DNA from 2 places in the Frondihabitans sp. 4ASC-45 genome. Region 1 is predicted to be linked to the other one. Evidence: predicted binding sites of a transcription regulator. Region 1 holds the regulator's gene; the other holds the start of a gene.

Region 1 (15,701 bases):
TCGGCTTCGGGCACCGGCACCGGCACCGCGCTCGTCGACCTGAATACCGCCGATGAGGCCGCCCTCGAGACCCTCACCGGGGTGGGTCCAGCGACCGCGGCCGCGATAATCGCCTGGCGCGACGAGCACGGCCGCTTCGAGTCGGTCGACGACCTCCTCGACGTCACGGGCATCGGCGAGAAGAAGCTCGAGAAGCTTCGCGACGGGGTGGTGGTGCGGTGACGGCGCTTTCACCCGACCCTGAGTAAGTTCGTCTATGTCGTGTCGCTCGGATTCGATCGAAGTGCCGGATGCCGGTTCGAGGGAGAACACTATGAAGGTCGTAATCACAGGATCCCGCGGCAAAGTCGGTCGGGCCGCGGTCGAGGCGTTCGTAGCCGGCGGTCACGATGTGCTCGGCGTCGATCTGGTGCGGCCGGTGTTCGACGCCGGCGTCACCGTACCGGGGCGCTACATGATGGCCGACCTCACCGACGCCGGCTCCGCGTACGCGGTCGTCGCCGGGGCCGATGTGGTCGTCCACGTCGCGGCAATCCCGCAGCCGACCGGCAACCCGCCGCATGTCGTCTTCCAGACCAACCTCATGTCGACGTTCAACCTGATCGAGGCGGCCGTCCGCTTCGGTGTCACGCGTTTCGTCAACGTGTCGAGCGAGAGTATCGTCGGCAACTTCTTCCCGGAGCGGCCCTTCCTGCCCGACTATGCGCCCGTCGACGAAGACCACCCGCTGTACCCGCAGGATCCTTATGCTCTGTCGAAGTCGTTCGGTGAGCAGCTCATGGATGCTGCAGTGCGCCGCTCCGACATTCGCGCGATCTCGATCCGGCCGAGCACGGTGCACAACGAAGACAACTACGAGGAGAACCTCGGCAAGCAGGTGCGAGACCCCTCGAACCTCAGCGCCAATCTGTGGAGCTACATCGACGTCTACGACCTCGCCGACGCCCTCGTGCTGTCGGCCGAGTCCGACCTTCCGGGCCATGAGGTGTTCTACATCGCCTCTCCCGACAATGCGGGCGGGCACGATTTCGCCGCGCTTCTGCACGAGCACTACGGAGACCAGATCGAGCTGCGACCCCTCGACCGAGTCGACGCCTCCGGTATCTCGACCGCCAAAGCCCGCCGACTCCTCGGCTGGAATCCCACTCGGTCGTGGCGTGACTACCTCGACGAGCAGGGGCACGCGCTCTAAGAATCGCCGACACGGTCTCCCCAGGCCGACCCGACAACGACTTATCCACATAAAGCTCGCGGGCCCGTCGCGGTGGTCGTCACCTTTTCTATTGTCGAGGCATGCCCTCCGCACACGACTGCTCCGCCCGACGTAGCCCACCCTCCGCTGCCCGCGGCTGGAGCAGGGCTGCGCCGTGATCGACGTGCGGTTGGGCGCCCCGGCAGCGCTGGGTTGGGCGGCCCTGGCGGGAGTGCTGCCTCAGCCGGGCGCACTCGGGCCCACTGCAGCGGTCTGCGGGGGAGTCGGGGTCGCCGCGCTCGGATCCTGCGCACTGGTCGCCCGGCGATGGCGTTCGACGCTCGCGTCGGTGTCGCTGGCGCTGCTGGTTGTCGCCCTGCTGGCCGCGATCGCTGCGCTGCAGGCACCCGCCCGTACCCCGGAACGACTGGTCGCTCTAGCGGATAGGTCAGCCACGGTCGAGGTGACCGGGCGTGTCGTCGGAGTGCCCACCGCAGACCGGGTGGCTCTGGCGGTCACCGAGGTGCGCGCACGGGGTGTGCCGGTCGTGTCGGGAGCGAACGTGCCGATGCTCGTGCTGGGGCTGGAGGCCGAGCGCTTACCCGGCGCCGACGACCGCGTGTTACTCACCGGCCGTCTCGGCGTGGCCGACCCGGGCGGCAGCGTCGCCTTTCTGCTTCGACCCGCCGGCGACATCGAGGTCGTGTCGCGCGCCTACGGCGTCCACGCCGTCGCGGCCACCCTGCGGGAGTCGTTCGCTCGCACATCCCACGGCCTCACCGGCGACGGCGGAGACCTGCTGCCGGGCCTCACGATCGGCGACACCTCCCACGTCGACGAAGGCCTCGACGCCGCGATGAAAGCCTCGTCGCTGGCACACCTCACCGCCGTCAGCGGAGCGAACTGCGCCGTGCTCGTCGCGCTGATCCTCGCAATCGGGGCCTTTCTCAGAGGGCCAAGGATCCTGGTGTCGTCACTCGCCATCGTCGTCCTCGCCGGCTTCGTCGTGCTGGTCACCCCCGATCCCAGCGTCGTCCGCGCCGCCGTGATGGCCGTTCTCGCCCTGGTCGCCCAGGCCGTGGGTCGCCCCGTGCGCGGTCTGCCACTCGTCTCGCTCGCCGTCGTAATCCTCCTCATCATCGACCCGTGGTTGGCCCGGTCGTACGCATTCGCGCTCTCCGTTCTCGCGACAGCTGGGCTCGTCGTGCTCACGAGGCCGCTCGTTGCGCTCCTCGCTCGAGTGATGCCCGAGCCGCTGGCCCTTGCGCTCGCAGTGCCGGTTGCCGCACAGGCCGCGGTGCAACCGCTGCTGCTGAGCCTCGACCCGGGCATCGCCGTTCTGGGGGTGCCGGCGAACGTGCTCGCGGATCCTGCGGCACCGCTCGCCACCGTGCTCGGCCTGATGGCCTGCCTGCTGGGGCCGGTGTGGCCGTTCGGCGCGGGCGTCGCTGCCGCGGCCGCATGGGCCCCCGCCTCGTGGATCGCCCTCGTCGCCCGCGGCGCCGCCGCCCTGCCGTCGATGAGGCTGGAGACCGACGGTTCCCTCCTCGCCATCGTGGTCTGTGTCGTAGCGACCGCACTCGCGGGTGTGGCGATTCTGCTGCCGTCGCGCCGCCGGAGCCGGCTCGTCACCACGCTCGTGCTGGCGGGCCTCCTGCTGCCGCTCGGCGCCGTCGCGGTCGGCGGCACACTCGGGCGACGCGCCACCCTGCCTCCCGACTGGCAGATCGCACAGTGCGACGTCGGTCAGGGCGACGCGGTGCTGCTTCGGTCGGCGGAGCGCGTCGCGCTGGTCGACACCGGCGACGACGCCACGCTCCTGCGGTCGTGTCTCGACCTCCTCGCGATCCAGCGGTTGGATCTGCTCGTCCTCACGCACTTCGACGCCGACCACGTCGGGGCCGCCGCATCGCTCACCGGCCGCGTCCAGTCTCTCCTCGTGGGGCCGAGTGGCGGGCCGGTCGATGAGCGCCTGGTCTCGACTCTTCGCCGCGGTGGGGCCACCGTGATCGACGCTCGGCCGAAGGAGTCGCTCGACCTGGGCGATCTGTCGCTCGAGGTGCTCTGGCCACCCGAGAAGACGGAGGCGGGCAACGGGGCCAGTGTGGCCCTGCGGGTGGAGCCCCGGGTCGGGTGTGCCGGATCCTGCCTGTCTGCCGTCCTCCTCGGCGACCTCGACGAGACCGCCCAGCGTCGCCTGCTCGGGCGAGGTCTCGGGGTCGGTCCGGTCGACGTCGTGAAGGTGTCGCATCACGGATCGCGCGACCAGAGCCCCGAGCTGTATCGATCGCTCGGCGCTCGGGTCGCGCTCATCGGGGTCGGAGCCGGCAACACCTACGGGCACCCCGTACCCGCGACGGTTCGCCTTCTCGAGCGAACCGGGGCGAGGGTCGTCCGGTCAGACCGTGACGGGACGGTGGCCCTGACGGGAACCGCCGATGGCCGTATCTCGCTCTGGCAGAGCGGGGCGCGCCCGGCGTCGGCGGGTGCCCCTAGGCTTGACGACGAGCCGAACCCGGTCGGGGCGGCGTGGCTGAGCGAAGGACGAAAATGGCGCGCGCGACGGGCAAGGCCACCACCGCGAAGGCCAAGATCGAGCAGTTGCCGTGGCACGGAATCCGGCCCGCGCGAGTGATCCTCGTCTCGGGGCCCGAGCAGTTCTTGGCCGACCGGTCGATCAGGCAGCTCCGCGACCAGCTCGTGGCCGAAGACCCGCGGCTCGAGATCAATGACATCGAGGCCGACCACTACGCACCGGGGCAGCTGCTCACGGTGGCGAGCCCGTCGTTGTTCGCCGAGCCCCGCCTCATCCGCGTCTCGAACGTCGAGAAATGCACCGATGCCTTTCTGCTCGAAACGCTCGACTACATCGAGAACCCCGCAGACGACACCTATCTCGTGCTGCGACACGGCGGGGGAGTCCGGGGCAAGAAACTACTCGACGCGCTTCGCGGAGGAGCCGGGGGAGCGATCGAAGTCATCTGCCTCGAACTCAAGAAAGACACCGAGAAGCTCGACTTCGCCGCCGCCGAGTTCGCCGCCGAGGGCCGCAGGGTCAGCGCGGGCGCACTCCGGGCCCTCGTGCAGGCCTTCCAAGACGACCTCGCCGAGCTGGCCGCCGCATGCCAACAGCTACTCGCCGACGGCGACGCGCAGATCACCGAGGCCACCGTCGAGAAGTACTACGCGGGCCGGGTCGAGACCACCGCGTTCAAGGTCGCCGACTCGGCGATCGCGGGCCGGCACGGCGAGGCCCTGATCCTGCTCCGTCACGCCCTCGCGTCCGGCCAAGATCCGGTGCCGATCGTGGCCGCGTTCGCCAACAAGCTGCGCACGATGGCGAAGGTGAACGGTAGTCGCGCGTCGTCCGGCGAGCTCGCCTCGCGCTTCGGCATGGCTCCGTGGCAGGTGCAAAAGGCACAGCGCGACGTCAGCTCCTGGTCTGACCAGGGGCTCGGCAACGCCATCGACCTCCTGGCCACGACCGACGCCGCCGTCAAGGGCGCCGAACGCGATCCCGTCTATGCGCTCGAACGGATGGTCAGTGTGATCAGCCGGCGCGGCGACCTGCGCTGAGGCTCCCGCCGATTCGGCGACGGCCGCGGGCTACGTGAGCCTGCCGATCGCCGAGATCGCAGTTGTGGTCGGGTGCACCCGACCACGAGTGCGATCTCGCGGGGCCAGCCTGCCCGGACGCCGGGGCAGGGCCGCGGCCGCGGCGCGAGATGGCCGAATCGACGTCGAAACGCCCCACAGCGGCGTAGATCAGGCCATCTCGCGCGCGACGAGCACCCGCCCACGGCGCACACGACGAAGGCCCCGCCTCCCAGTGGGAGAGCGGGGCCTTCGTACGAGCGCGAGGCTCCGGGCGGGAGCCGCCCAGAAGACGCGGCTTAGAGCGCGCTGACCTGCTTGGCGATGGCCGACTTGCGGTTCGCGGCCTGGTTCTGGTGGATGACACCCTTGCTGACGGCCTTGTCGAGCTTCTTCGACGCGACGACGAGAGCAGCGGTCGCAGCAGCCTTGTCGCCGGCGGCGATGGCGGTGTGCGTGGAGCGGAGTGCGGTCTTGAGGCCGCTCTTGACGGCCTTGTTGCGCTCCTGGGCCTTCTTGTTGGTGCCGATGCGCTTGATCTGCGACTTGATGTTTGCCACGGTGGTGACCCTTCGTCTGAGTGAGTTGTAGTTGTTGTACGCAGCCGACCAGACCTTTAGAGGGAAGTTCTGCTCGCGGTAGCGCGATGTCCGCCCGGCACGATGTCGAAAGACACTGACCAGATGAACGGTGGCTGCGATTCGCTGCGCAGCGGGGAAGCGGCAGCGGAAGCCAAAAATCAACACTACCAGGGGGTCCCTCCGCCCACAATGCAGGGCAGAGGCGCGTGTTGCCGACGGATTCGGCACCAAGACGCACGAAGCAAGCAGGAAACATCCGCGTAGTAGCGTCCCAGCATGCCTTCCCTCGCTCCGCACATCGAGTCCGTGCCGGGCTCCGGAATCCGTCGCGTCTTCGAGATCGCGATGAAGCTCGACGACGTCACGATGCTCGTGGTCGGCGAGCCCGACGTCCCGGTGGCCCGCCACATCATCGACGCCGCCCGCCGCGCCTGGGCCGAAGACCGCACGGGCTACACGCCGAACGGCGGCATCACGCCCCTTCGCGAGGCCCTCGTGGCGAAGCTCGCACGCGAGAACCAGATCCAGGCCGATGTCGAGCAGGTGTGGGTGACGGTCGGTGCGACGCAGGCGCTGCACCAGGCGATGGGGCTCGTCCTCAGCCCAGGATCCGAGATCCTCGTCCCCGATCCCGGCTACACGACCTTCACCATGAACGCCCACATGCTCGACGCCCGCGCCGTGCCCTACCAGCTCGCTCCCGAGGCGGAGTTCCAGCCCGACCTGGAGGCGCTCGAGCACCTCGTGACCGATCGAACGCGGGCGATCATCGTCAATTCCCCGTCGAATCCGCTCGGAGTGGTGTTCGGGGAAGCGACGCTCCGACGGATCCTTGATTTTGCGAAACGCCACGACCTCTGGGTGATCAGCGACGAGGTCTACGAGTACTTCACCTACGGGCCGAAGCACGTCAGTCTCGCGGCCTTGGATGACGACGATCGTGTCTTCAGCGTGTTCTCTCTCAGTAAGACGTACGCGATGACGGGCGTGCGCGTGGGGTATCTCGTCACGCCGAAGGGTCTCGCCGACACGATGCGCACGGTGCAGGAGGCCCAGATCAGCTGCGTCGCCGAGCCCGACCAGTACGCCGCCCTCGCCGCCGTGACCGGCGACAACCAGCCGGTGGCCGACGCTCGCGAGCACTACCGAGAGAACCTCGACCTCGCCCGCGCCCTTCTCGACGAGCGCGGCCTCACCTATCTCGACCCGGAGGGCGCCTTCTACCTCTGGATCGACGTCTCCCACGCCTCGCGCGGTGACGTCGCGACCTGGGCCGAGGACTTCCTTCTGAGTCACCGCGTCGCCGTCGCCCCGGGCAGCGCATTCGGCCGCACGGGGGAGGGCTGGATCCGCATCAGCCTCGCCTCTCCCGCCGAGGCTCTCACTCGCGGGCTTTCGGCGCTTCCCGCGCCCTGACGCTCGTCTTCGGCCCCTAAGGACAGAACCGAAGGATCCGACCCGGCGCCGACGAACCGCACCGTCGCCGGTCCGTGGGAGAATCGACGGACCGCACTCCCGTTTGCAATCAGAGAGTCTCCGTGAGCCCCAAAGCCGTCACCGCCCTCGAGCCGAAGTCGACCGCGCCCGACGCGATCCGCAACTTCTGCATCATCGCGCACATCGACCATGGCAAGTCGACTCTCGCCGACCGCATGCTCGGCATCACGGGCGTCGTCGAAGACCGTGCCATGCGCGCTCAATACCTCGACCGGATGGACATCGAGCGAGAGCGCGGCATCACGATCAAGAGTCAGGCCGTGCGCATGCCATGGGCCCTCGACGGCAAGACGTACGCGCTCAACATGATCGACACTCCGGGGCACGTCGACTTCAGCTACGAGGTCTCCCGGTCGCTCGCCGCCTGCGAGGGCGCGATCCTGCTCGTCGACGCTGCTCAGGGCATCGAAGCCCAGACGCTCGCCAACCTGTACCTCGCTCTTGAGAACGACCTCGAGATCATCCCGGTGCTCAACAAGATCGACCTGCCGGCCGCCGACCCCGACAAGTACGCGGCCGAGTTGGCGCAGCTGATCGGCGGCGACCCGAAAGACGTGCTGCGCGTGAGCGGCAAGACCGGTGTCGGAGTCGAAGAGCTCCTCGACGTCGTGGTCAACCGCATCCCCGCGCCGAAGGGCGTCAAAGACGCTCCGGCCCGTGCCATGATCTTCGACTCGGTCTACGACAGCTATCGCGGCGTCATCACCTACGTGCGCATGATCGACGGCACCCTGTCGCCGCGCGAGAAGATCCAGATGATGTCGACCCGTGCGGTGCACGACATCCTCGAGATCGGTGTCTCGTCGCCCGAGCCCATCTCGTCGCAGGGCCTCAGCGTGGGAGAGGTCGGCTATCTGATCACCGGCGTGAAAGACGTTCGCCAGTCGAAGGTCGGCGACACGGTCACCACCGCTGCGAAGCCCGCGACCGAGGCCCTTGCCGGCTACACCGAGCCCCTGCCGATGGTGTTCTCCGGTCTTTACCCGATCGACGGCAGCGACTACCCGGTGCTCCGAGAGGCGCTCGACAAGCTCAAGCTCTCCGACGCCGCCCTCGTCTACGAGCCCGAGACGTCTGTCGCGCTCGGGTTCGGATTCCGCTGCGGGTTCCTCGGCCTGCTGCACCTCGAGATCATCACGGAGCGCCTCGAGCGCGAGTTCAACCTCGACCTCATCACCACCGCGCCGAGCGTGGTCTACGAGGTCACCACCGAAGACAAAAACACGGTCACGGTCACCAACCCGTCGGAGTTCCCCGACGGCAAGATCTCGTCGGTCGCCGAGCCGATGGTCAAGGCCGCGATCCTGGCGCCGAAAGACTACGTCGGCGTGATCATGGAGCTCTGCCAGTCGCGTCGCGGCACCCTGCTCGGCATGGAGTACCTCGGTGAAGACCGGGTCGAGCTGCGCTACAACATGCCGCTCGGCGAGATCGTCTTCGACTTCTTCGACTCGCTGAAGAGCAAGACCCAGGGCTACGCCTCTCTCGACTACGAGCCGAGCGGCGAGCAGGAGGCCGACCTCGTCAAGGTCGACATCCTTCTGCAGGGCGAACAGGTCGATGCCTTCTCGACGATCGTGCACCGCGACAAGGCGTATGCCTACGGCGTGCTGATGACGGGCCGCCTTCGCGAGCTCATCCCGCGCCAGCAGTTCGAGGTGCCGATCCAGGCCGCGATCGGTGCCCGCATCATCGCTCGCGAGTCGATCCGCGCCATGCGCAAAGACGTTCTCGCCAAGTGCTACGGCGGCGACATCAGCCGCAAGCGCAAGCTGCTCGAGAAGCAGAAAGAGGGCAAGAAGCGCATGAAGACCATCGGTCGCGTCGACGTTCCTCAGGAGGCGTTCATCGCCGCGCTTTCGGGCGACGTGGAGAAAAAAGAGAAGAAGTAGCACGCGGCCGACGACGAGAGCGGGCATGCTTAGGGGCATGCCTGCTCTGTTTATCATCCTCATCATCGTCGGAATCGTCCTCTTCGGACTGAGCTTCATCGGCGCCGCCGTCAAGTTCCTGCTGTTCATCGGCCTCGTCGTGGTCGCGATCGGTGTGATCGGCTGGATCGTCCGGTCGGTCACCGGCAAGCGCTGACCCCAAGCGCTGGGGCCCGGCCCCATCGAGTGCACGAAAACCGCCCCCGCGACTCTCGCGAGGGGCGGTTTTCGCACACTCGGCGGCGTCCGGTCGCGCGCGGCATCGAGTGCCGCCTAATGCCGACGCGCACGCGCTCAAACCGGCAATAGGCGGCACTCGGCTCAGAGCGCGAGCACCCCAGGCCCCGGCGTTAGACTCGACGGATGCGCCGCGCGACCCACACCGACACCCAGACCACCTACGGGCAGGTCGGGGCAACGCAGGCCCCCGACCTGATGCAGTACCCGCCGAAGGGCTTCCGCCCCGTCGAGTACCGCACCCGCATCGGCCACGGCGACGCCCGCTTCGAGGCGGCCTGGTCGGCCATCATGACCTGGAAGGTGCAGGAGCGCAGCGGCATCGACGTCCACGTCGATTCCGTGCCGACCGTCGAGGAGGGCGCGTACACGCCCGTCACCTTCGACGACGAGGGCAACCCGCTCGAGGGTGCCGACTACTCGCCCTCTGACGGAGAGTCCCACTTCTCGCCCGAAGGGGAGCCGTTCCTCACTGCCGGAACAACCGCCACGCTTTCGATCAAGGCCTACGGCCGCACCAACCGCGCGCCGGTGCGTGTGGTCTACGTGATCGACGAGCCGACCCGCAAGGGCTTCGCCTACGGCACCCTCGAGGGTCACCCCGAGAGCGGCGAGGAGTCGTGGGTCATCGACCAGACCGACGACGGCTCCGTGTGGCTCACCATTCGCGCGTTCTCGCGTCCCGCCAACTGGAAGTGGCGCCTCGTCGCCCCGTTCCTCCGCGCGCAGCAGAACAAATTCACCCAGCGCTACCTCCGCGTGCTGGTCGGCGACTAGGCGTGCCCAGCACTCTTCCTCTCGGCGACCCCGCGCCCGCCGACGGCGCCCTTCCGGCATCCGTCGTCGAGGGGGTCGACGCTCGCGACTTCGGCGTCTACCTGCACGTGCCGTTCTGCCGCGTGCGGTGCGGGTACTGCGACTTCAACACCTACACGGGCGACGAGCTCCGCGGGGTGAAGAGGAGCGATTACGCCGGCCAGGCGGTGAGTGAGATCGAGGGGGCCGGGCGGATCCTTCGGTCTGCCGGTCTTCCCGACCGCGTCGTATCGACGGTCTTCTTCGGCGGAGGCACACCGACGATGCTGCCCTCGAGCGATCTCGCGGCGATGCTCGCAGCGGTCCGCGACACCTGGTCGCTCGAAGACGGGGCAGAGGTCACCACCGAGGCGAATCCCGACTCGGTCGACGCCGAGTACCTCCGGGCGCTCAAAGATAGTGGGTTCACGCGCGTCAGCTTCGGCATGCAGTCGGCCGTTCCGAGCGTGCTGGCAACTCTGGAGCGCACGCACGACCCGGCTAGGATCCCGCTCGTCGTCGAATGGGCCCGAGACGCGGGGCTCGACGTCAGCCTGGATCTCATCTACGGCACGCCCGGCGAGACGCTCGGCGACTGGGAGCGTTCGCTCGACCAGGCCCTGGCCCAGGAGCCCGATCATCTGTCGGCCTACTCGCTCATCGTCGAAGACGGGACGAAGCTCGCCCGGCAGATCCGGCGTGGCGAGGTCGCTCAGCCCGACGACGACACGGCCGCCGACATGTACGAGTTGGCCGACGCGCGCCTCGCCTCGGCGGGCTACGAGTGGTACGAGGTCAGCAACTGGGCGCGGGGCGACGAGCACTCGAGCCGGCACAACCTGTCGTACTGGCGCGGCCACGACTGGTGGGGAGTCGGCCCCGGCGCTCACAGCCACGTCGGGGGAGTCCGCTGGTGGAACGTCAAGCACCCTGCCGCCTACGCCGAGCGCGTGCTCTCGGGCGTCTCGCCCGCGGCCGGTCGAGAGACCCTCGACGCCGAGACCGGTGCGGTCGAGAACGTCCTTTTGAAGACGAGGATCCGAGACGGCCTGCTCGTCGCCGAGCTCGACGAGACCGGCAGAAAGGCCGTCGCCGGGCTCATCGCCGACGAGTTGGTCGACGGCAGGCGGGCGCTTGCGGGCACGATCCGGTTGACGCTTCGCGGTCGGCTGCTCGCCGACGCCGTCGTGCGCCGTCTGCTCGGCGACTGAGCTCGTCCGCTCCCCGCCCGGCCCTGGCTCGGTCGTCGATTGCGCCGAGTGCCGCCTAATGCTGGCTCGGCCAGACCTCAGCCGGCATTTAGCGGCACTCGGGGCTTCAGCCAGTGCCCGGCCAGCGGCAGGCCGAGCAGCTTCTGCCGAGTGCCGCCTAATGCGCGTTCGGCCAGGCCCCTGCCGGCATTTGGCGACACTCGGGGCTCTACCGTCGCGCGGCAGCTCGCAAGGAGACTCGCGGAGCGCCTCAGGGCTTGATGAACTCGATGCTCAGCGGGTAGCGGTAGTACTCGCCGCGATTGGCCGCCAGCGCGGCGATGATCGAGAAGACGATGTTGTCGATCCAGACGGCGCCCACGATCAGCAGGCCGATGCCGACGATCGAGAGGAGGCCGCCAACGAAGCTGGCGATCAGCATCGTCAGCTGGAAGTTGAGGGCGACGCGAGTGTGCTCGCGGATGAAGGGCCCGCGGTCGCGCAACATCAGGTAGCCGATCAGCGACGGCAGGAAGTAGAAGATGCCTCCCACGTGAATCAGCGTGGCCCAGAGCTTCTCGTCTTCGGGCCGGAGCGGCTGCTGCGGCTGGTTGCCGCCGTAGGGAGGCTGGTTTCCGCCGTACGGGCCGTCGGTCGGGGGCGGAGGGGGAGGTGTGCCGGTCATGTCTCGCCAATCGTCGTCGGTCAGCGAGCCTAGCGGCACGCCCCGCCCCACGACCAGGGCTTGTCGGGGGCGTGGAGTACCATTGGCAGTCTCACGGAGCGAGTGCCAGCCGTGCGACGTTCCGAATTCGTGGAGGGAGGCGACCGTGGTCAGCGAGCGAGGTCTCGAGGTTCTCCGCGTCATCGTCCACGACTACGTCGAGTCGCGCGAGCCCGTCGGTTCGAAGTCGATCGTCGAGCGCCACCAGTTCGGTGTCTCCGCGGCCACGATCCGCAACGACATGGCTCTGCTCGAAGAAGAAGAGTTGATCGCCGCGCCCCACACGTCGTCCGGTCGAGTGCCCACCGACAAGGGGTACCGCCTTTTCGTCAACCAACTTGCCGACCTGCGGCCGCTCACCGCAGCCCAGCGCACGGCGATCGAGACGTTCCTCGGCAACTCGTCCGATCTCGACGAAGTTCTCTCACGAACGGTGCGGCTGCTTTCGCAGCTCACCAACCAGGTCGCGCTCGTCCAATACCCCACGTTCTCCCGAGCAACGGTTCGTCACGTAGAGCTCGTTCGTCTCAGCGAGACCCGCCTGATGACGGTGCTCATCACCGACTCCGGCCACGTCGAGCAACGAAGCATCGAGACGGCGATCGCGGTCGACGAGGCCTTCGTCGGCGAGCTCCGCGCGAAACTCAACACCCGTGTCGGCGGCAAGACGCTCGCCGAAGCAGCCGCCGTGCTGACCGCGCTGCCGACCGAGTTCCGCCCCGAGCGCGCCGCCTTCGTGGCGGCCGTCTGCACCGCCCTCGTCGACGAGGCGACGGCAGGCCGGCAAGAACGCCTGGTCATGGCCGGCACCGCGAACCTCGTGCTCACCGAAGACGACTTTTCGGGCAACCTCTTTCCCGTTCTCGAAGCCATCGAAGAGCAGGTCACCCTGCTTCGACTATTCGGCGAGATGCGCGACGGCCCGGCGGGCGACGCCGACGTCATCGCGCGCATCGGCCGCGAGAACGACTCGTTCGGCCTCGGCCAGACGTCCGTTCTCGCCAGCGGCTATACGGCGTCGGGTGGCGAGGTGGCCCGGCTGGGCGTCCTCGGCCCCACCCGCATGGACTACTCGAGCAACATGGCGGCCGTCCGCGCGGTGGCACGCTACCTGAGTGGCCTTCTCGGCAACGACTGAGACGATTTCGCACCCTTTCCCGTCGGATCCTGAGCTTCAGGATCCCTCCCCAAGACTCACCGAATCCCCTTACGAAAGCACGACGGAGACCAGTGGCAGATCACTATGACGTCCTCGGAGTCGAGCGCAGCGCGACCCCGGAACAGATCAAGAAGGCGTACCGGAAGCTCGCACGCGAGCTCCACCCCGACGTCAACCCGAGCCCCGAGGCATCGGACCGCTTCAAAGACGTCACGCACGCCTACGACGTCCTGAGCGACCCGCAGCAGCGGGAGCGATACGACCTCGGCCCGCAGCCGGGCTTCGGGGGCGGTGGCGGCGGCGGCGCCGGTTTCGGTGACATCTTCGACGCGTTCTTCGGTGGCAACCAGCAGCGGCAGGGCCCCAGGTCACGCCGCGAGCGTGGGCAAGACGCCCTGCTGCGCCTCGAGGTCGACCTCGAAGACATCATCTTCGGCGTGCAGCGCGACATCGAGGTCGACACGGCCGTGCTGTGCGAGACCTGCAACGGCTCGTGCTGCGCACCGGGTACCAGCCCGCAGACCTGCGACATCTGCCATGGCACCGGGTCGATCAACCGCCAGGTGCGCTCGCTCCTCGGCAACGTGATGACCTCGAGCCCCTGCGGCACCTGCCGCGGCTACGGCACGGTCATCCCGAACCCCTGCCCGACCTGCCAGGCCCAGGGTCGCGTCCGCGCCCGCCGCACGATCCCCGTGGACGTTCCCGCGGGCGTCGACACCGGCATCCGCCTGCAGATGCCCGGCCAGGGCGAGGTCGGCCCCGCCGGCGGCCCGAACGGCGACCTCTACCTCGAGGTCAAGGTGAAGCACCACGACGTCTACAGCCGCAACGGCGACGACCTTCTGGCAACCCTCGAGGTGCAGATGGCCGATGCGATCCTCGGCACGACGACGACGGTCAAGGCCCTCGACGGCGACATCTCGGTCGAGGTCAAGCCGGGCACGCAGAGCGCCGACGTCGTCACGATCAAAGACCGCGGCGTCACGCGACTTCGCGGCACGGGTCGCGGCGACCTCAAGATCGGCATCCAGGTGGTCACCCCGACCAAGCTCAGCCACAAGGAGCGCGAGCTGGTCGAGAAGTTCGCCTCCGGCCGCAAGCACGACTCGCCGCAGCTCTCGCAGTTTCAGCAGGGTCTCTTCGGCAAGCTCCGCGACCGGTTTCTGAACTTCTGATCGTGGCGCACTTCTACCTCGCCGACGAGCTGACCGAGACCTCGGTCGGCTCCGACGTGGTGCTGACCGGCGCCGAAGCCCGACATGCCGTCACGGTGAGCCGGGTTCGAATCGGCGAGGCGCTGCGAGTCGGCAACGGGCGAGGGCTCGTCGTCGGGGGAACCGTGCAGGAGGCGAGCGGAGACCGACTCGTGCTTCGCGTCGAGACGGTGGCTGCGGATCCTGGTCCGCTTCGTCGTGTCGTGCTCGCGCAGGCGCTTGCGAAAGGCGATCGCGACGAGCTCGCCGTACAGGCGGCCACTGAACTCGGGGTCGACGAGGTCGTGCCCTGGGCGGCGGGGCGCAGCATCTCGCGGTGGGAGGGGCCGAAGGTAGCGAAAGGCCTGGCACGCTGGCGCGCCATCGTGCGCGAAGCGACCAAGCAGTCGATTCGGGCGTGGCAGCCGACGGTGTCCGAGGTCGCGACGACGGCCCAGCTCGTGGCCCGGGCGGCGACGGCACGAGTGCTGGTGCTCGAACCCACGGCGACCGTTGCGCTCTCGACCGTCGATCTGGGCGACGAGGCCGACACTCGCGACGTCGTCATCGTCGTCGGCCCGGAGGGCGGCGTGACGCCGCACGAGATCGAGGCGCTCGAGGCGGCTGGCGCCATCGCTGTGCGCCTCGGCGACTCGGTGCTCCGCACCTCGACAGCGGGCCCGGCCGCGCTGGCCGCGCTGAGTCTGCGACTCGGGCGCTGGTGACGGTGCGCTGCGGCTCCTGCGACCCGCTTTCTCGGCCCGGTCCGGTGTCGGTCGCCTTCGTTACGATGGGGGCATGAGCACCTCCGCAGCCGAGCCGACGATCTTCGAGCGAATCGTGCGTCGAGAGATCCCGGCGACGATCGTTTTCGAGAGCGATTCGGTGATCGCCTTCGAAGACATCGCGCCGAAAGCACCCGTGCACCTCCTCGTCGTACCGAAGACCGCCGCCTACGCGAATGTGGTCGAGTTGGCCGCAGGCGATCCCGGGCTGCTCGCCGAGATCGTCGATGTCGCATCGCGGTTGGCGGCGGATCCTGCCGTCATCCGGGAATTCACGCCGGGTGAGTTCCGCTTGATCTTCAATACCGGCGAAGCAGCCGGTCAGACCGTTTTCCACGTTCACGCCCACGTCATGGCGGGCACCCTCCAGGAAGGCTCACTTGCCTAGTAGCTCCGAAAGCCCCACCGGTGCCGGCGGCACCGGTTCCACCGTTCGCGACGACCTCACCATCGATGGCGTGGCCATGGTGCAGCTACTCGGCCCGCAGGATCGCCTGCTGCGCACCGTCGAACAGCGGTATCCGTCGGTGCGAGTGCTCGTGCGGGGCAACGAGGTCTCACTCGAGGGCCCCGCAGACGACGTCCGCCGTGCGCGCGACCTCGTCGACGAACTGGTGACGATGGTGCGGTCGGGGCACGAGCTCGGCCCCGCCGAGGTCGCGACCACGGGCGAGATCCTCGACAGCGGCAAGGGTCACCCCGCCGAGCTGTTCGGCACCACGATCCTGACGAACAAGGGCAAGAGCATCCGGGCGAAGACGCTCGGCCAGAAAGACTACGTCGACGCCATCGACGACAACACGATCGTCTTCGGCATCGG
Region 2 (15,701 bases), on a different contig from region 1:
GCCGAACGGATCGCTCTCAAATTGTTGACGATCGGGTCAGGTGAGGCCGGGGCGAGTCAGACCGGAGCTGTCGGCGGTGGCGGAGACTCCTTTTGGGGCCTCCACCCTCTGCCTGGCGGCGGGTACTGTCGGGGATGAACGACCCACGGCCGCGATCACAGACCGGAGCTAGTCACCATGACCGACAACAACTCACACGACCGTCCTTCCGCCGACGACCAGGCGCGGAAAGACTCGGAGCAGCCGCCGAGGTACGAGCCGAACCCGACCTACGGGCAGCAGCCGAGCGGGCAGCAGCCGACGTATGGCCAGCAGCCGACCTACGGCCAGCAGAACGCGCAGCCGCCGGCGTACGGTCAGCAGCCGACTTACGGCCAGCAGCAGTACGGCCAGCAGGCCTATGGCCAGCAGCAGCCGAACCCGTACCAGCCGTACGGCCAGCCCGGTTACGACCGTCCGACCACCAACGGGCTTGCGATCGCGTCGCTGATCACGGGCATCGCGGGGCTCACGATCTTCCCGGTCGTGCTGCCGAGTATCGCCGCCATCATCCTGGCGATCATCGCGCGCGGGCAGATCAAGGCGCGCAACCAGGGCGGCAAGGGACTCTCGCTGGCCGGCCTCATCCTCGGCATCGCAGGCGTCGTCGTCGCGATCGGCATCATCATCCTCGTGATCGTTGCATTCTCGGCTGGATACTCGAACGGCGACTTCGACCCCTCCTCCTACCCGAACACGTGATCCCGGCCCTCTGGAGGCTCGGGCTGCTCCTTGCCCTCCGCTCCAGGGTGCGTCCGGGTGCGCCGGGCACCCTGCCGGCCACGGCGACGCGCGTCATCCTCGGTGTCTGGATCGCTGCGCTGGCCGTGGCGGCGCTCGTCGTCGTGGCGTGCGTCGCCCTGCTCGTCTGGGTTGTCGTCCGGGCCTGAGTGCCGCGCAGTGAGCGAAGGCGCCTCGAGTGGCAGTGCCGCGAGATGGCCGTACCTGCGGCTGTGGTGCCGATCGGCGGGAGATCGGGCCATCTCAGGCATCGCCTGAGCTAGGCACCGAGATCAGCCGCGACCACGCGCTCGCAGAGCAGCGCCGTGTGTCGGCCCGCCACTCGCGTCAAGATCAGTGTGGCCTCGTTCGCGCCCTTCAGCTGCAGCTTCTTGCGGAACGCCGCCGGGTCGACGTCGACCCCGCGCTTCTTGATCTCTACCCGGCCGATGCCGCGCGTCTTGAGCTCCTGGCGCAGGAGCTTCTCGTCGAGCGGGAACGTCTCGATCACACGGAAGCACTGCGCGAACGGAGTGGCCCGAGCGGTCGCCGACGACAGGTAGGCGATGTCGCGGCTGATCGTATGCGCATCAAGGGTCCGGGCCAGATCGCCGATCAGGCGGGCCCGGATCACAGCGCCGTCGGGTTCGTAGACGTACTCCGCGAGTTCGGCCACGTCGACGTCGTCCGAGTCTCCGGGGGCCGTCATCTCGGAGGGCCCGTCCGGGCCGAAGACGAGTGCCGCGCGGCCGACGCCCGGGCGAGCCAGATCGCCGAACCAGACGCCGACCTCGACCACCGAGCGGTTGACCGAGATCCACTGGCATTCGGCATCGGTCGGAAGCAGATCGCGGTCGACGCCGGGGCCGAGCTTCACTCCGGTCGGAAAACGCGAAGCGAAGGCGAACGCGGTGTCGAGTGTCGGAGACCACTGACTCGGATCCTGAATTCGTGAGGTGTTGGCGTGGCCGGCCGTCCGGCGCGCAGGATCCAGGAACACGCCGTCCACCCCCGCCAGATCCACCTGTTCGGCGTCGCCCAGTCGCACCTCGGCGCCGCTCCACGGGGCGAGGTTGTAGGTCGCGACGGCCGCGGTCACCTCGTCGCGGTCGACGGCCAGCACTCCCAGCTCGAGCGCCGCGAAGGCCAGGGCGTCGCCGCCGATGCCGCAGCCGAGGTCGGCCACCCGGGTGACGCCCGCCCGACGGAAGCGGCCCGCGTGGGTGGAGGCGACCGCGAGGCGTGTGGCCTGCTCGAGCCCGGCCTCGGTGAAGAGCATGCGCTCGGCGAAGTCACCGAACTTGGCACGACCCTTGGCGCGCAGCCGCGACTGGCCGAGCACCGCGGCGACGAGCTCGGGCGAGTGGCCGGCTTTTCGGAGGCGTGCGACCTGCGACACCACGTCCGCTTTCTGGTCGAAGGCGGGCAGCGAATCGAGCAGCCGCAGCCCCTCGGGCGTGAGGAGCTCGCGGAGCTCGGAGGATTCCATGAGTTCATCGTCGCACCTGGCACTCGGATTGACCGAGTGCCAGCCACGCTCTAGAGTTTGTTCTGGCACTCACACGCGTGAAGTGCCAACCAGAGATTTCCAGAGTCACGCCGCTTGTGAGAAAGAAGAGGTCAACCGTGTCGGTCAACATCAAGCCGCTCGAAGATCGCATCGTCATTCGTCAGGTCGACGCCGAGCAGACCACTGCTTCCGGCCTCGTGATCCCCGACACCGCCAAGGAGAAGCCCCAGGAGGGCGAGGTCGTGGCTGTCGGACCGGGTCGCATCGACGACAACGGAAACCGCGTTCCCCTCGACGTCGCCGTCGGCGACAAGGTCATCTACTCGAAGTACGGCGGAACCGAGGTGAAGTACTCGGGTGAAGACCTGCTGGTGCTCTCGGCCCGCGACGTGCTGGCGGTCATCGTCCACTAGGTCGAAGCCCCCTGCGAAGGGCCCCGTCTCACTGGAGACGGGGCCCTTCGTCGTTGGCGCTCCCGTGCCGGGGTGTGGCAGTCCGGAACCCCTCCGATGACGGAGGTCGTCGATAGTCTTTCCCAGTGAAAGACGACATCGGCACCGCCCGTTCCGGCCTGATCTACGCGGTCATCGCCTACGGCCTCTGGGGTGTGCTGCCGGTGTACTTCCTGCTTCTGCGGCCCGCAGGCGCCGTCGAGATCGTGGCGTGGCGGATCCTCTGGTCTCTCGTCTTCTGCGGGGTGCTCCTCGCCGTCACGCGCTCGTTCGGCCGTTTCGTCGCCCTTCTGCGCGATCGCAGCATCGCCGGCACACTGGGGCTCGCCGGGGCATTCATCGTCGTCAACTGGACCACCTTCATCTTCGCGACGCTCTCCGGGCACGTCGTCGAGGCGGCCCTCGGCTACTTCATCAATCCGGTGGTGACGGTGCTGCTGGGCGTGCTGCTGCTGCGCGAACGCCTGCGGGTGCTCCAGTGGGTGGCCGTCGGCATCTCACTCGTCGCGATCCTGGTGATCGCCATCGGCTACGGCCGGTTCCCGTGGATCTCGCTGATCCTGGCGTTCTCGTTCGGCTTCTACGGTCTGATCAAGAAGAGGGTCGGAGGCCGGGTCGACGCGGTCAGTGGCCTGAGCATCGAGACGCTCGCGCTGGCAGTGCCCGCGGCTGTCGCCCTCGTCGTCGTGAGCGCGACCGGCTTCACCTCGCAGACCGGCGGCCTCGCGTTCGGCTCGTCGGGCACGCTGCAGACCGTGGCGGTGGTCGGCACGGGCGTGATCACGGCTGTTCCGCTGCTGCTCTTCGCGAGCGCGGCACGGCGGCTGCCCCTTTCCACGCTGGGGTTGACGCAGTACATCGCGCCCATCCTCCAGCTGATCGTCGGCGTCGCCCTCCTGCACGAACCGATGACGACCGCTCGGTGGATCGGATTCGCGCTCATCTGGGTGGCCCTCGTCGTGCTCAGCACCGACGCCGTCCGTGCGGCCAGGCGCGGTCGACCCGAGCCCGCAGTCGATATCGCCGCCGACGAACCGCAGAAGCACGCAGGTGATTCATCACGAATTGCTAACGAAACCGCAAGGTGACGCCCGCAACACACGGTCGAAACAATCTGCACATAGGTTCTAACCCATTCACACGGTTGGGCCGCGCACCATCGCGCGGCCGCATCACCACCGTCAAGAAAGGGTTCACGGATGATCCGATCCATCACCGCCCTCAAGGGACTAGCCGTCATGGGGGCAGCCTCCATGCTCCTCGTGGGCTGTTCCTCGACAGGGGCAACGCCTTCCAACACGTCGTCAGCGTCGTCGACCGCGAAGGCCGATCCGGCCGCCAACTGCAAGGTGCCCTCGTCGCCGAGCACTGACGCGATGAAGATCGGCACCATGCTGCCGCTCACGGGTTCGCTCGCGTACCTCGGACCGCCCGCCATCGCCGGCGCCGGGCTCGCTCTCGAAGACATCAACAAGGCCGGCGGCGTCGTCGGCAAGCCCGCCGAGATCTCGACCGCCACCGACTCCGGCGACTCGACCGACCTCACCGTCTCGAGCGCGGCTGCCGCCAAGCTCAAGGCCGCCAAGGTCTCCGTCGTGCTCGGCGCCGAGTCGTCCAGCGTCACGCTGAACGTGGTCGACCAGATCACCGGCAGCTGCACCATCGAGATCTCGCCCGCCAACACAGCGTCGACTCTCTCGGGCTACTCGTCGTACTACTACCGCACCGCACCGCCGGACTCGGTCCAGGGTTCGGCTCTCGGCCAGCTCATCGTCAACGACGGTGCCGCCAAGGTCGCGTTCCTCGTCTTCAACGACTCGTACGGCACCGGCCTCCGCGACTCGACCCAGGCCGCCATCGAGGCAGCCGGCGGCTCGGTCGTCTACGGCGGCAAGGGCAAGAGCCAGGAGTTCCCTCCCGGTCAGACGACCTTCTCGTCCGAGGTGACCGCGGCGCTCGCCGCCAAGCCCGACGCGATCGTCATCCTGGCCTTCGACGAGACCAAGTCGATCGTTCCCGAGCTCGTCTCGCAGGGCGCCAACCTGTCGACCGTCTACATGTCGGACGGCAACACGGCCGACTACTCGAAAGACTTCAAGGCCAAGACCCTCTCGGGCGCCCAGGGCACCATCCCCGGCGCGCAGCCGAACGACAGCCTCAAGAAGCGCCTCAACACCTGGTACAAGACGAACAACGGCAAGGCGCTCAGCGACTACTCGTACGCCGCTGAGTCGTACGACGCAATCATCCTGACCGCTCTCGCCGCCGAAGCCGGCAAGGGCACCGACGCTCCGACGATCCAGTCGAAGATGGCCGCTGTCTCGGGTGCCGACGGTGGTACGAAGTGCACCACCTACGCCGAGTGCAAGAAGCTCCTCGACGCGGGCACGGACATCCAGTACACGGGCCCCTCGGGTATCGGACCGTTCAACAAGAACAACGACCCGTCGAGCGCCTACATCGGCATCTACAAGTTCGACAAAGACAACAAGCCGGTTTACCAGAGCAGCATCCAGGGTGACGTGAAGTAATTCACCACCCCTGACACAGAGGGCCCGGCGGGAGCGATCCTGCCGGGCCCTTTGGCGTGTCGGGATGGCGTGCGGCGAGCTGAGGCCGGGGCCGTGGCCGGGGACCTGAATTCAGGTGCGCCGGGGGCGGACTCAGGTGCGAGCGGCGCCTCGGATCCTGAGTTCAGGTTTCGAGTTTCGTCTCCGCCCGTAGTTCAGGCGCGGAGCGCGAATTCTCCTGCATTCAGGACGAGGTTGCCGACGAGCGGGGAGGGCAGGATCCTGCGGCTCGCTCCGTATCACTCAGCCAGGATGCGCTGGAACAGCCGGTGATCCTGCCAGCGTCCCGCGATGCGCAGGTAGTCGCGCGCGAAACCGAACTCTTCGAAGCCATTGCGGCGCAGAACCTGCTGCGATGCAGCATTGTGCACGAGCGTGCCGGCTGAATCCGATGCAGCCCGAGTCCGCCTGCAGCCTGTGGCTGGCCGGCATGCGCGACGGCAGCGCCGACGATCGAGAGCGCAGGATCCTGCGGTCCGCCGCTCAGCCAGCCCTCGAGCCGCCCCACATGCCGAGTGGCGGCATCTGCCGCTTTGGCCGAAGCCGAAGTCGCAGATGCCGCCACTCGGGGCAGGCGGGCGGGGCTACTCGCCGTCGACGTCTTTCGCCAGGGTGCCGAGGTAGAGCTCGATCACCTTCGGGTCGTCGGCCAGCTCGCGACCGGTGCCCGAATAGGCGTTGCGGCCCTGGTCGAGCACGTAGCCGCGGTCGCAGATCTGCAGGCAGCGGCGGGCGTTCTGCTCGACCATGATCACCGAAACGCCGGCCTTGTTGATGCGACGGGTGCGGATGAAGGTCTCGTCTTGACGCACGGGGGAGAGCCCGGCGCTCGGCTCATCGAGCAGCAGCACCTTCGGGTCCATCATCAGGGCTCGCGCCATGGCGACACTCTGACGCTCGCCACCCGACAGCGAGCCGGCGCGCTGGTCGCGACGGTCTCGGAGCACGGGGAAGAGATCGAAGATGACGTCGAGGCGCTCCTCGAACTTCTTCGGGCGGAGGAACATGCCCATCTGGAGGTTCTCGACGATGGTCAGCGACGGGAAGACGTTGTTCGTCTGCGGAACGAACCCGACACCGGCCTGGACCAGCTTGTTGGCCTTCAGGTTGGTGATGTCGCGGCCCGCGAGCGTGACCGACCCGGAGTGGATCTTGACGCCGCCGAACAGCGCCTTGAGCAGCGTCGACTTTCCCGCGCCGTTCGGCCCGATGATTCCGATGAGCTCGCCCGGATAGCAGACAAGGTCGCAGTCGTTCAGGATGTTGACGCCCGGGAGATAGCCGGCGACGAGGTGCTCGGCGCGCATGATCGGCTCCTGGCCGGCGAACTTCTCTGTGCCCTTGTGGGTGCTGGTGTCGAGGATGCTCATGCTTTGCCTTCCGATGCCTTGCCGTCTGCGCCGTGCTCGGTCTCGGCCCGGGCGGCGTCCTCTTCTTTGACCTCGGCCTCGAGCTCTTCGAGTGAGTCGTCGGTGAGGAGGGAGTCGTCACCGAGGTCGGTGTCGTGGTGGGCGCCGAGGTAGGCGTCGATCACGGCCTGGTTGTCCATCACCGTGTCGGCGGGGCCCTCGGCGACGATCTTGCCCTCGGCCATGACGATGACCCAGTCCGAGATGTGCCGCACCATGTGCATGTCGTGCTCGACGAAGAGGACGGTGGTGCCCTCGTCGCGGAGGCTCTGGATGTGCCCGAGCAGCGACTGCGTCAGCGCGGGGTTCACGCCGGCCATGGGCTCGTCGAGCATGATCATCTCGGGGTCGCTCATGAGCGCCCGGGCCATCTCGAGGAGCTTGCGCTGGCCGCCCGAGAGGCTGCCCGCGTAGTCGTCCTTCTTCTCGTAGAGCTTGAAGCGCTGCAGCAGGTCTTCGGCCTTCGCCTCGATCTCGGCCTCGCGCTTCTTCCAGAGCGGCTTGACGATCGCAATGAAGAAGTTCTCGCCCGGCTGGTCGCGCGCTCCGAGGAGCATGTTCTGCATCACCGTCAGGCGCGAGAGCGCCTTGGTCAGCTGGAACGTGCGAACCATGCCGCTCTTGGCGACCTTCGCCGCGCCGACCGCGCCCATCGCCTTGCCGTCGAAGACCCAGCGGGCGGTGCCCTCGCCCCGGTTGGTGAGCGACGGAGCCGAGTTCGGCTTGTCGAAACCGGTGAGGAGGTTGAAGAACGTGGTTTTACCGGCGCCGTTCGGGCCGATCAGCGCGGTGATGGCGCCGCGCTGCACCTCGACGTGCTGCACATCGACGGCCGTCATGCCCCCGAATTTGCGGATCACATTGTCGACGGTGAGGATCGGGTTCGGTTTGGCGGATCCTGGTTCTTCGGAGACGGTCGCGAGCTTCTTGCGAAGTTCGACGCGGTCGTAGTCGTAACCGGGCTTCAGGTTGGTTGTGGTCTCAGACACTGAACGACAGCTCCCTCTTATTACCCAGGATTCCCTGTGGTCTGAAGATGATCAGGCACATAAGTGCGATTCCGACGAGAACGTACGAGAACTGCACGGTCTGCTGGGCTCCCATGATCGAGTCGGGGATGAAATCCTGCGCCAGCGTCTGGATGAGAAGACGCATGACGAAGAACAGGATCGCGCCGAGCACGGGGCCGAAGACGGTCGCCGCACCACCCAGCAGCAGCGCCGTGTAGATGAAGAACGTCGTCGAACGACCGAGGCCGTCCGGCTGCACCGACGACGGCAGCACGTAGATGATTCCGGCGATCGCGCCGATCACACCGCCGAGCACCAGCGCCTGCAGCTTGTAGCTGTAGACGTTCTTGCCCAGGCTGCGAACCGCGTCTTCGTCTTCGCGGATGCCCTTGAGCAGGCGACCCCACGGGCTGCGGGCGAGAGCCCAGATCAGCAGGAGGAAGAGGGCGACGAGGCTCCAGCCGACGATGCGGATCCACCAGCCGTTGACGCCGTTGTTGTCGTACGTGAACCACAGGATGGTGGTGGTGCCGTTCGGCAGGGGCGAGAGAGCGGTGAAGGCGCCGTTGTACGAGTTGCCCGTGATGCCGTTCGATCCGCCGGTGAGATCGGTGAGGATGCTCGAGCGGCCGACCATGCGGATGATCTCGGCGGCCGAGATCGTGACTATCGCGAGATAGTCGCCCCGCAGTTTGAGCGTCGGCAGACCGAGGATGAACGCGAAGACGAGCGCGCAGAGCATGGCGACCAGGACGGCCGCGAAGATCGGCAGACCCCGCTCGACCGCGATGGCGAAGCCGTAGGCGCCCAGCAGCAGGAACGCCGCCTGGCCGATGTTGAGCAGACCCGCGAAACCGAAGTGCACGTTGAGGCCGATCGCCGCGATGGCGAAGGCGGCCGTCGTCGGCGCAAGCGCCTGGACGGTCAGGGATTGGAAGAGATTGACGATGTAGTCCATGAGTTGTCTCCCTTAACCGATGCGCTCGCGGCGGCCGAAGATGCCCTGCGGCCGGAACAGCAGGATGAGGATGAGGATGAGGAGGGCCGTCGCGTACTTGAAGTCACCGGGGAGCACGAGGTTCGTGAGCTCGACGATGATGCCGACGATCATGGAACCGACCAGGGCGCCGAACGCCGTGCCGAGGCCGCCGAGGGTCACCGCGGCGAAGATCAGCAGAAGGATCTGCAGACCGGTCTGCCAGTTCACCCCGTTCAGCACGAGGCCGAGCATGACGCCCGAGAGGCCGGCGAGACCGGCGGCGACAGTCCACACGAGGCGGATGATCCGGTCGACGTCGATGCCCGAGGCGGCGGCGAGCGACGGGTTGTCCGAGACCGCGCGGGTGGCACGGCCGGTGCGGGTCTTCAGGAGGAAGAACCCGGCGCCGGCGAGCACGACGATCGAGATGCCCATTGCGACGTACGACTGGATGGTCAGCGTCACGCCGCCGATCGTCACCGTCTCGGGGTTGGCGGTCGAGATGCGCACCGTGGCCGCGCCGTAGAAGTACTGGAAGGCGTACTGCAGGGCGATGGAGAGGCCGATAGTGACGATCATGAGCTGCGTCAGGCTGAGCCGCTTCTTGCGCAGCGGCTTCCAAATCAGGGCGTCTTGGAAGAACCCGGTTGCCGCCGAGATCACCACCGTGACGACCGCGGCGAGGATGAGGTTGAGCCCCAGCACGTTCGCGAACGTGTAGGCGAGCAACCCGCCGAGCGTCACCTGCTCGCCGTGGGCAAAGCTCTGGAGGCCGGTCGTGCCGTAGACCAGCGAGAGGCCGATGGCAGCGAGGGCCAGAAGGAGGCCGAGCCGGATCCCGGAGACCGCCTGCTGGGCGAAGCGCTGCCAGGTGACGTCGTTGGTCGCGGCGTTGTCGATGGTCGCGCCCTTCGTGGTCGTCAGCTGAAAGAGCGTTCCGGCCGACGAGCCGAGACTCACCTGGACCTTGCGGTCGTTCGTGCCGGCGTTCGCCAGGAACTGCCCGCTCGGCAGGGTCGACTCGTCGAGCGACACGGTGTAGGTGCCCGCCGTCTTGGCCGGAATCACCCAGCGGCCGACCGCATTCGTCGTGCCGGTCAGGGCATCGCCCGACTCGGGCTTCGCCGAGATGGTGACGCCCTCGGCGGGCTTGCCGTCGCTGGTCTTCAGCGTGCCCTGGATGCACGCGGTCGTCGCATCGGCCACACAGGTCGTGGTCGCCGCCTGCGCCGAGGTCGGCGCGAGCACGAGCGAGGCGAGGCTGGCCAGCAGCCCGAGCATCAGCAGTGATGCCACGACGACCAGCGAGTGGCGGGTGGGGATGCGGGAGCGGGAGCCCGATCGGGTATCAGAACGCGTTCGCAGGGAGCGGGAACTCCGGAGCGGTGGTGTGTTCGTGGGCACGAGAATCACAGAACCTCCTGGACGGCCCAGTCGGACATTTCCCCGAGGGTCTGGCTCGCCGTCGTCGTTGACAGTACTTTCCCTATGTGTCGGCTGTGTTTCCGCGAAAACACGGTAGAGACACAGGAGTCTAAATGGTTCCTAGGCTCGTCGCGGTACCGGTGGCTCGTGTCGGCGCTGTTGCGGGTCCGTGGCGGGCCTGCTCCACTCCGGTCTCGGGAATGATCGCGTGCCCCGCGGGTTAAGATGTATCACCGGTGCTCGACGGCGAAACCGGTTCCCACTGTCGCAGCTTCATTCACTCAAAAGGTGGCTCATGGACCAGCCGGATCCCTTCGGTTTCATCGGACTCACGTACGACGACGTCATGCTCCTGCCCGGGCACACCGACGTCATCCCGTCCGAGGCAGACACCTCGTCGCAGCTGACGAAAAGGATCCGGGTGGCGACGCCGCTCCTGTCCGCGGCCATGGACACCGTCACCGAATCCCGCATGGCCATCGCCATGGCGCGCCAGGGCGGTCTCGGCATCATCCACCGCAACCTGTCGATCGCCGACCAGGCGGCCCACGTCGACAAGGTCAAGCGCAGCGAGTCGGGCATGATCACCAACCCGGTCACCACGACGCCCGACGCGACCGTCGCCGACGTCGACGCCCTGTGCGGTCAGTTCCGTGTCTCCGGCCTCCCGGTCATCGAACAAGACGGCACGCTCGTCGGCATCATCACGAACCGAGACATGCGCTTCGTCTCGAAGTTCGAGATGGCCAGCACGCTCGTGCGCGACGTCATGACGAAGGCGCCGCTCATCACCGCGGCCGAGGGCGTCGATCCCGACTCGGCGATCGCCATCTTCGCGCAGCACAAGATCGAGAAGCTTCCCCTCGTCGACGAAGCCGGTCGCCTCCGCGGTCTCATCACGGTCAAAGACTTCGACAAGACCGAGCAGTACCCGAACGCGACCAAAGACGACGCGGGCCGACTTCGTGTCGGTGCGGCGATCGGCTTCTTCGGCGACGCGTGGCAGCGCGCCCAGGCGCTCCGCGACGCGGGCGTCGACGTCCTCGTCGTCGACACCGCCAATGGCGAGAGCTTCGGCGAGCTCGACATGATCAAGCGCATCAAGGCCGACCCGACCTTCGCCGACATCGACGTGATCGGCGGCAACGTCGCAACGCGCTCGGGTGCCCAGGCCCTCATCGACGCCGGCGCCGACGCGATCAAGGTCGGCGTGGGCCCCGGCTCGATCTGCACCACCCGCGTCGTCTCGGGCGTCGGCGTGCCCCAGGTCACCGCCGTCTACGAGGCGTCGCTCGCCGCACGCGAGGCCGGCGTTCCGGTCATCGCCGACGGCGGCCTGCAGTATTCCGGCGACATCGCCAAGGCCCTCGTGGCCGGCGCCGACACCGTCATGCTCGGCTCGCTCCTCGCCGGCTGCGACGAGAGCCCGGGCGAGATGGTGTTCGTGGGTGGCAAGCAGTTCAAGGCCTACCGCGGCATGGGCTCGCTCGGAGCCATGCAGACCCGCGGCAAGAACACCTCGTACTCCAAAGACCGCTACTTCCAGGCCGATGTGCCGAGCGACGACAAGCTCATTCCCGAGGGCGTCGAGGGCCAGGTGCCGTATCGCGGCGCGCTCGCCAACGTCGTGTACCAGCTCGCCGGCGGGCTCCGCCAGTCGATGTTCTACGTCGGAGGCCGCACGATCCCCGAGCTGAAGGCCCGTGGCAAGTTCGTGCGCATCACCGCCGCGGGGCTCAAGGAGAGCCACCCGCACGACCTGCAGATGGTCGTGGAGGCGCCGAACTACCGCCGGTAGTCGCTAGGCAGCGCTTTCCGGAGAGGGCACCGCCGATGGGCGGTGCCCTCTCCGTTTTGCGGTGGTGAGCGGGGATGTGTTTCGCCACGAGGGCTGTGGAGAGCGCGAGCGAAGGATCCTTGGGGTCGTCAAAGCTCGTCGCATGCGATTCGATCTTCCGCCCGGGCCATTCGAGGGCGTCTATGTCTCGAGGGGTGGCCGCGCACTCGAGACCTTCCGGCAGGCCTGCAAGTCGGGTGTGCTTCGTCGAGTGAGAGCCGGCGCGTACGTTGACGCTTCGCTCTGGGAGGCCAGCGATCGCCGACGGCGATCACTCCTGATCATTCAGGCGGTGGCGGCGTCGCGCGGGTTTCAGGATGTGCTGTCTCACGAGTCGGCTGCCGTTCTGCTGGGATTGCCGCTACTGAACGAGCCTGAAGAGGTGCACTTCACGAGCCCGGAGATTCGGAGCACCCGGTCGCGGAGCGGGGTGACGTGGCACGCTGGTCCGTTGACCGCGACCGACGTCATCGAGATGCCACCATTCACACTGACCTCGCCGACACGGACTCTCGCGGATATCGCGCTCGGAAGTTCTTTCCCCGACGCGGTCGCGGTCTGCGACGCGGCACTTCGACTCGAAAGAACAACCATTGATGCCATTGCGTGCGCCCTGGGAGATTCCGGCCGGACCCACGGGCGCCAGCAGGCTCAGCGTGTACTCGCCTTTGCCGATCCTCGGGCGGCCAATCCAGGTGAAAGCCTCTCGCGCGTCGTCATCGACAGCCTCGGCTTCGAGGCGCCGCAGCTGCAGGTCCCTTTCGACGACCGCCTAGGCCGCATCGGCGTCGTCGATTTCTGGTGGGAGCGAGCGGGGGTCATCGGCGAGCTGGATGGCTTTCAGAAATACGCGAAGGCCGAGTACCTCCGTGGGCGCACACCGTCGCAGGTGGTCGTCGGGGAGAAGCATCGCGAGCGCCGACTCGAAGCCCTGCCGGTGGTTCGCACTGTGGTGCGATGGGTCTGGCGAGATGCGCTGGAGCCGCCACGGCTTCACGCGCTGCTGAGTACCGCCGGCGTGACTCGGCGATGACGGCGACACCGTCTTTCGGGGCGGAGCACGTCCATCGGCGGTGTTGAGTCCGAAAAGCGGTGTCACGGGCAGGAGGGCGGCAGGCCGGTAGGGTTGACGAGTGACTGAGGTAGAGATCGGCGTCGCCAAGCGCGCCCGCCGCGCATACGCGTTCGACGACATCGCGATCGTTCCGAGCCGCCGCACCCGTGACCCCCGCGACGTCAACCTCGGCTGGTCGATCGACGCGTTCCACTTCGAGACGCCGATCATCGCGGCCCCCATGGACTCGGTGGTGAGCCCCGCGACGGCCATCCGCATCGGTCAGCTCGGCGGCCTGGGCGTGCTCGACCTCGAGGGCGTCTGGACTCGCTACGACGACCCCGAGGCGGTGCTCGCTGAGATCCGCGGCCTGCCCGACGAGATCGCCACCGCCCGCATGCAAGAGATCTACGCGGCGCCCATCCGGCCCGAGCTCGTCACGGCGAGGCTCGCCGAGATCCGCGCAGCCGGGGTTCCGGTCGCCGGCGCCCTCAGCCCGCAGCGCACCCAAGACCTGTACCAGACGGTGGTCGACGCCGGTGTCGACCTCTTCGTGATCCGCGGCACGACGGTCTCGGCCGAGCACGTGTCGAAGAACGCCGAGCCGCTCAACTTGAAGAAGTTCATCTACGAACTCGACGTGCCCGTGATCGTGGGCGGTGCCTCCACCTACACGGCGGCGCTGCACCTCATGCGCACGGGTGCGGCCGGCGTCCTCGTCGGGTTCGGCGGGGGAGCAGCCTCGACCACCCGAGCCTCGCTCGGCATCCACGCACCCATGGCGTCGGCGGTCGCCGATGTCGCCGGAGCACGCCGCGACTACCTCGACGAGTCGGGCGGCCGGTACGTGCACGTCATCGCCGACGGCGGTCTCGGCACCTCCGGCGACATCGTCAAGGCCATCGCGATGGGGGCCGACGCCGTCATGCTCGGTGCCGCCCTCGCCCGTGCGACCGACGTGCCGGGTGGCGGTTTCCACTGGGGAGCCGAAGCGCACCACCCCGAACTGCCCCGTGGCCGACGCATGCACGTCGGATCGACGGGCACGCTCGAGAACGTCCTGTTCGGCCCGGCGCCGACGACCAACGGCACGGCGAATCTCATGGGAGCCCTCCGCCGCTCCATGGCGACGACCGGTTACAGCGACCTCAAAGAGTTCCAGCGCGTCGAAGTGGTCGTCGCGCCGTACCACCCGCACTAGCCGGGCAGGTCAGGTCGAGCGGCGCGTGTTGAGGCCTTTCGATTCGCACCGACGAGAAGCGCAGGATCCCGCGGGCCGGGTTCGCTGACAGCGTGCGCGGGGCGACCCGGTGCCGGGAAGCGCCGCCGCCGGATCCTTGTTGACCCTGTGGACAGCCCGGCTCGCCTCGATTTTCGCGACGGTAAGCTGAGACGACTGCCCCCGAGCTTCTGGAGACCAGCCCATGGTTGACGTGCGTCGTGTGAAACTCCCCGGTGTGGGAGTGCTTCACACCTTCATCACCGACGACGGTGGCAAGTGCGGAGTGATCACGCATCGTTCCGGCCACAGCGACCTCATCACGTTCAGCGACGATGCCGACGGCGACAACGTCACGAAGGTGTCGCTGCGTCTGAGCGAAGACGAAGCGCACACCCTCGCCGAGTTGCTCGGCGGCACCCGCATCACCGAGTCACTGTCGGCGCTCGAGCAGATGCCGGGCCTCAGCATCGACTGGTTCACGGTCGACTACGACGATCACATCGCCGGGCAGCCGCTCGGTGACCTCGCGGCCAAAGGCGTCGTCGGTCTGACCGTCGTCGCGGTCGTACGCGGTGAGACCGCCAACCCGGCGCCCTCGGGCGACTTCAAGGTGTTCCCGGGCGACACGCTCGTGGTCGCGGGTTCGCCCGAGAAGGTCGCGAAGGCATTCCACTTCTACCGCAGCGGCGGCATCAAGTCGGCGGCCGGCGTGCCCGCGGGCGGCAGCACGCTCGTCGACGGCGGTTCGTCGCTCGACTCCCCGCCGGGGGTCTAAGCCGTATGCACCTGGGTCAAGAGCTCCTCGTCTTAGGGATCCTCCTCGTCCTGGCGTACATCCTCGGCCGGCTGGCGAAGCTGATCGGCCTCCCGACGATTCCCGTCTACATGGTCGTCGGCCTGCTCGCGAGCCCCCACGTCGGCTGGTTCCCCCTCGACTTCGAGTCCGACAAGATCGAGCTGATCGCGATCTTCGGGTTGATCCTCCTGCTGTTCAACCTCGGGCTCGAGTTCGATCAAGACGAGTTCTTCGGCAACGTCGGCAAGCTGGTGCTGTCGGGTGGCAGCTATATAGCCGTCAATATGGTCGTCGGCCTGGCCTTCGGCTTCTGGGTCGGCTGGGGCACGCGCGAGGCGCTCGTGATCGCGGGCATCACGGCCACGTCGTCGTCGGCGATCGTCACCAAGCTGCTGATCGAGCTCGGCCGTCTGGCGAACCGCGAGACGCCGATGATCCTCGGCATCACTGTCGTCGAAGACATCTTCATCGCGATCTACCTCGCGATCGTCTCGGTCGTGCTCAGCGGCGAGACCGCGCCGTGGCCGGTGATCGGCAAACTCGCGATTGCGTTCCTGTTCCTCATAGTGATGTTCACCATCGCGAGATGGGGCGGCAAATGGGTCTCGAAACTCATGCGCACCAAAGACGACGAGCTCTTCACGATCCTCTTCTTCGGGCTCGCCGTCATGTTCGCGG

Evidence for each region. Region 1 encodes HrcA, which represses chaperone genes, less so after heat shock. Its sites were predicted from a motif close to TTNGCACTCGNNNNNNNCGAGTGCNAA; they were not measured.
Region 2: the regulator HrcA is predicted to act here: its motif matches at 2,265-2,291, upstream of groES (co-chaperone GroES).

The regions. Positions count from the first base shown of each region.
Region 1 is NZ_JBCEBN010000002.1:120,963-136,663, forward strand. Features, by position in the region: gene VH571_RS04205 (helix-hairpin-helix domain-containing protein) at 1-222, shown strand, start outside; gene VH571_RS04210 (NAD-dependent epimerase/dehydratase family protein) at 314-1,192, shown strand; gene VH571_RS04215 (ComEC/Rec2 family competence protein) at 1,368-3,827, shown strand; gene holA (DNA polymerase III subunit delta) at 3,743-4,768, shown strand; gene rpsT (30S ribosomal protein S20) at 5,086-5,346, opposite strand; gene VH571_RS04230 (pyridoxal phosphate-dependent aminotransferase) at 5,644-6,783, shown strand; gene lepA (translation elongation factor 4) at 6,906-8,756, shown strand; gene VH571_RS04240 (hypothetical protein) at 8,794-8,952, shown strand; gene VH571_RS04245 (DUF1990 family protein) at 9,159-9,809, shown strand; gene hemW (radical SAM family heme chaperone HemW) at 9,812-11,038, shown strand; gene VH571_RS04255 (DUF4870 domain-containing protein) at 11,289-11,702, opposite strand; gene hrcA (heat-inducible transcriptional repressor HrcA) at 11,848-12,879, shown strand; gene dnaJ (molecular chaperone DnaJ) at 12,972-14,078, shown strand; gene VH571_RS04270 (16S rRNA (uracil(1498)-N(3))-methyltransferase) at 14,081-14,821, shown strand; gene VH571_RS04275 (histidine triad nucleotide-binding protein) at 14,895-15,269, shown strand; gene VH571_RS04280 (PhoH family protein) at 15,262-15,701, shown strand, end outside.
Region 2 is NZ_JBCEBN010000009.1:122,815-138,515, forward strand. Features, by position in the region: gene VH571_RS14165 (DUF4190 domain-containing protein) at 178-741, shown strand; gene VH571_RS14170 (hypothetical protein) at 738-929, shown strand; gene VH571_RS14175 (class I SAM-dependent methyltransferase) at 1,040-2,248, opposite strand; gene groES (co-chaperone GroES) at 2,386-2,682, shown strand; gene rarD (EamA family transporter RarD) at 2,808-3,809, shown strand; gene VH571_RS14190 (ABC transporter substrate-binding protein) at 3,921-5,252, shown strand; partial or broken gene VH571_RS14195 (GNAT family N-acetyltransferase) at 5,531-5,706, opposite strand; gene VH571_RS14200 (ABC transporter ATP-binding protein) at 5,876-6,598, opposite strand; gene VH571_RS14205 (ABC transporter ATP-binding protein) at 6,658-7,689, opposite strand; gene VH571_RS14210 (branched-chain amino acid ABC transporter permease) at 7,682-8,668, opposite strand; gene VH571_RS14215 (branched-chain amino acid ABC transporter permease) at 8,681-10,102, opposite strand; gene guaB (IMP dehydrogenase) at 10,410-11,912, shown strand; gene VH571_RS14225 (hypothetical protein) at 12,403-12,984, shown strand; gene VH571_RS14230 (GuaB3 family IMP dehydrogenase-related protein) at 13,085-14,206, shown strand; gene VH571_RS14235 (cation:proton antiporter regulatory subunit) at 14,430-15,002, shown strand; gene VH571_RS14240 (cation:proton antiporter) at 15,008-15,701, shown strand, end outside.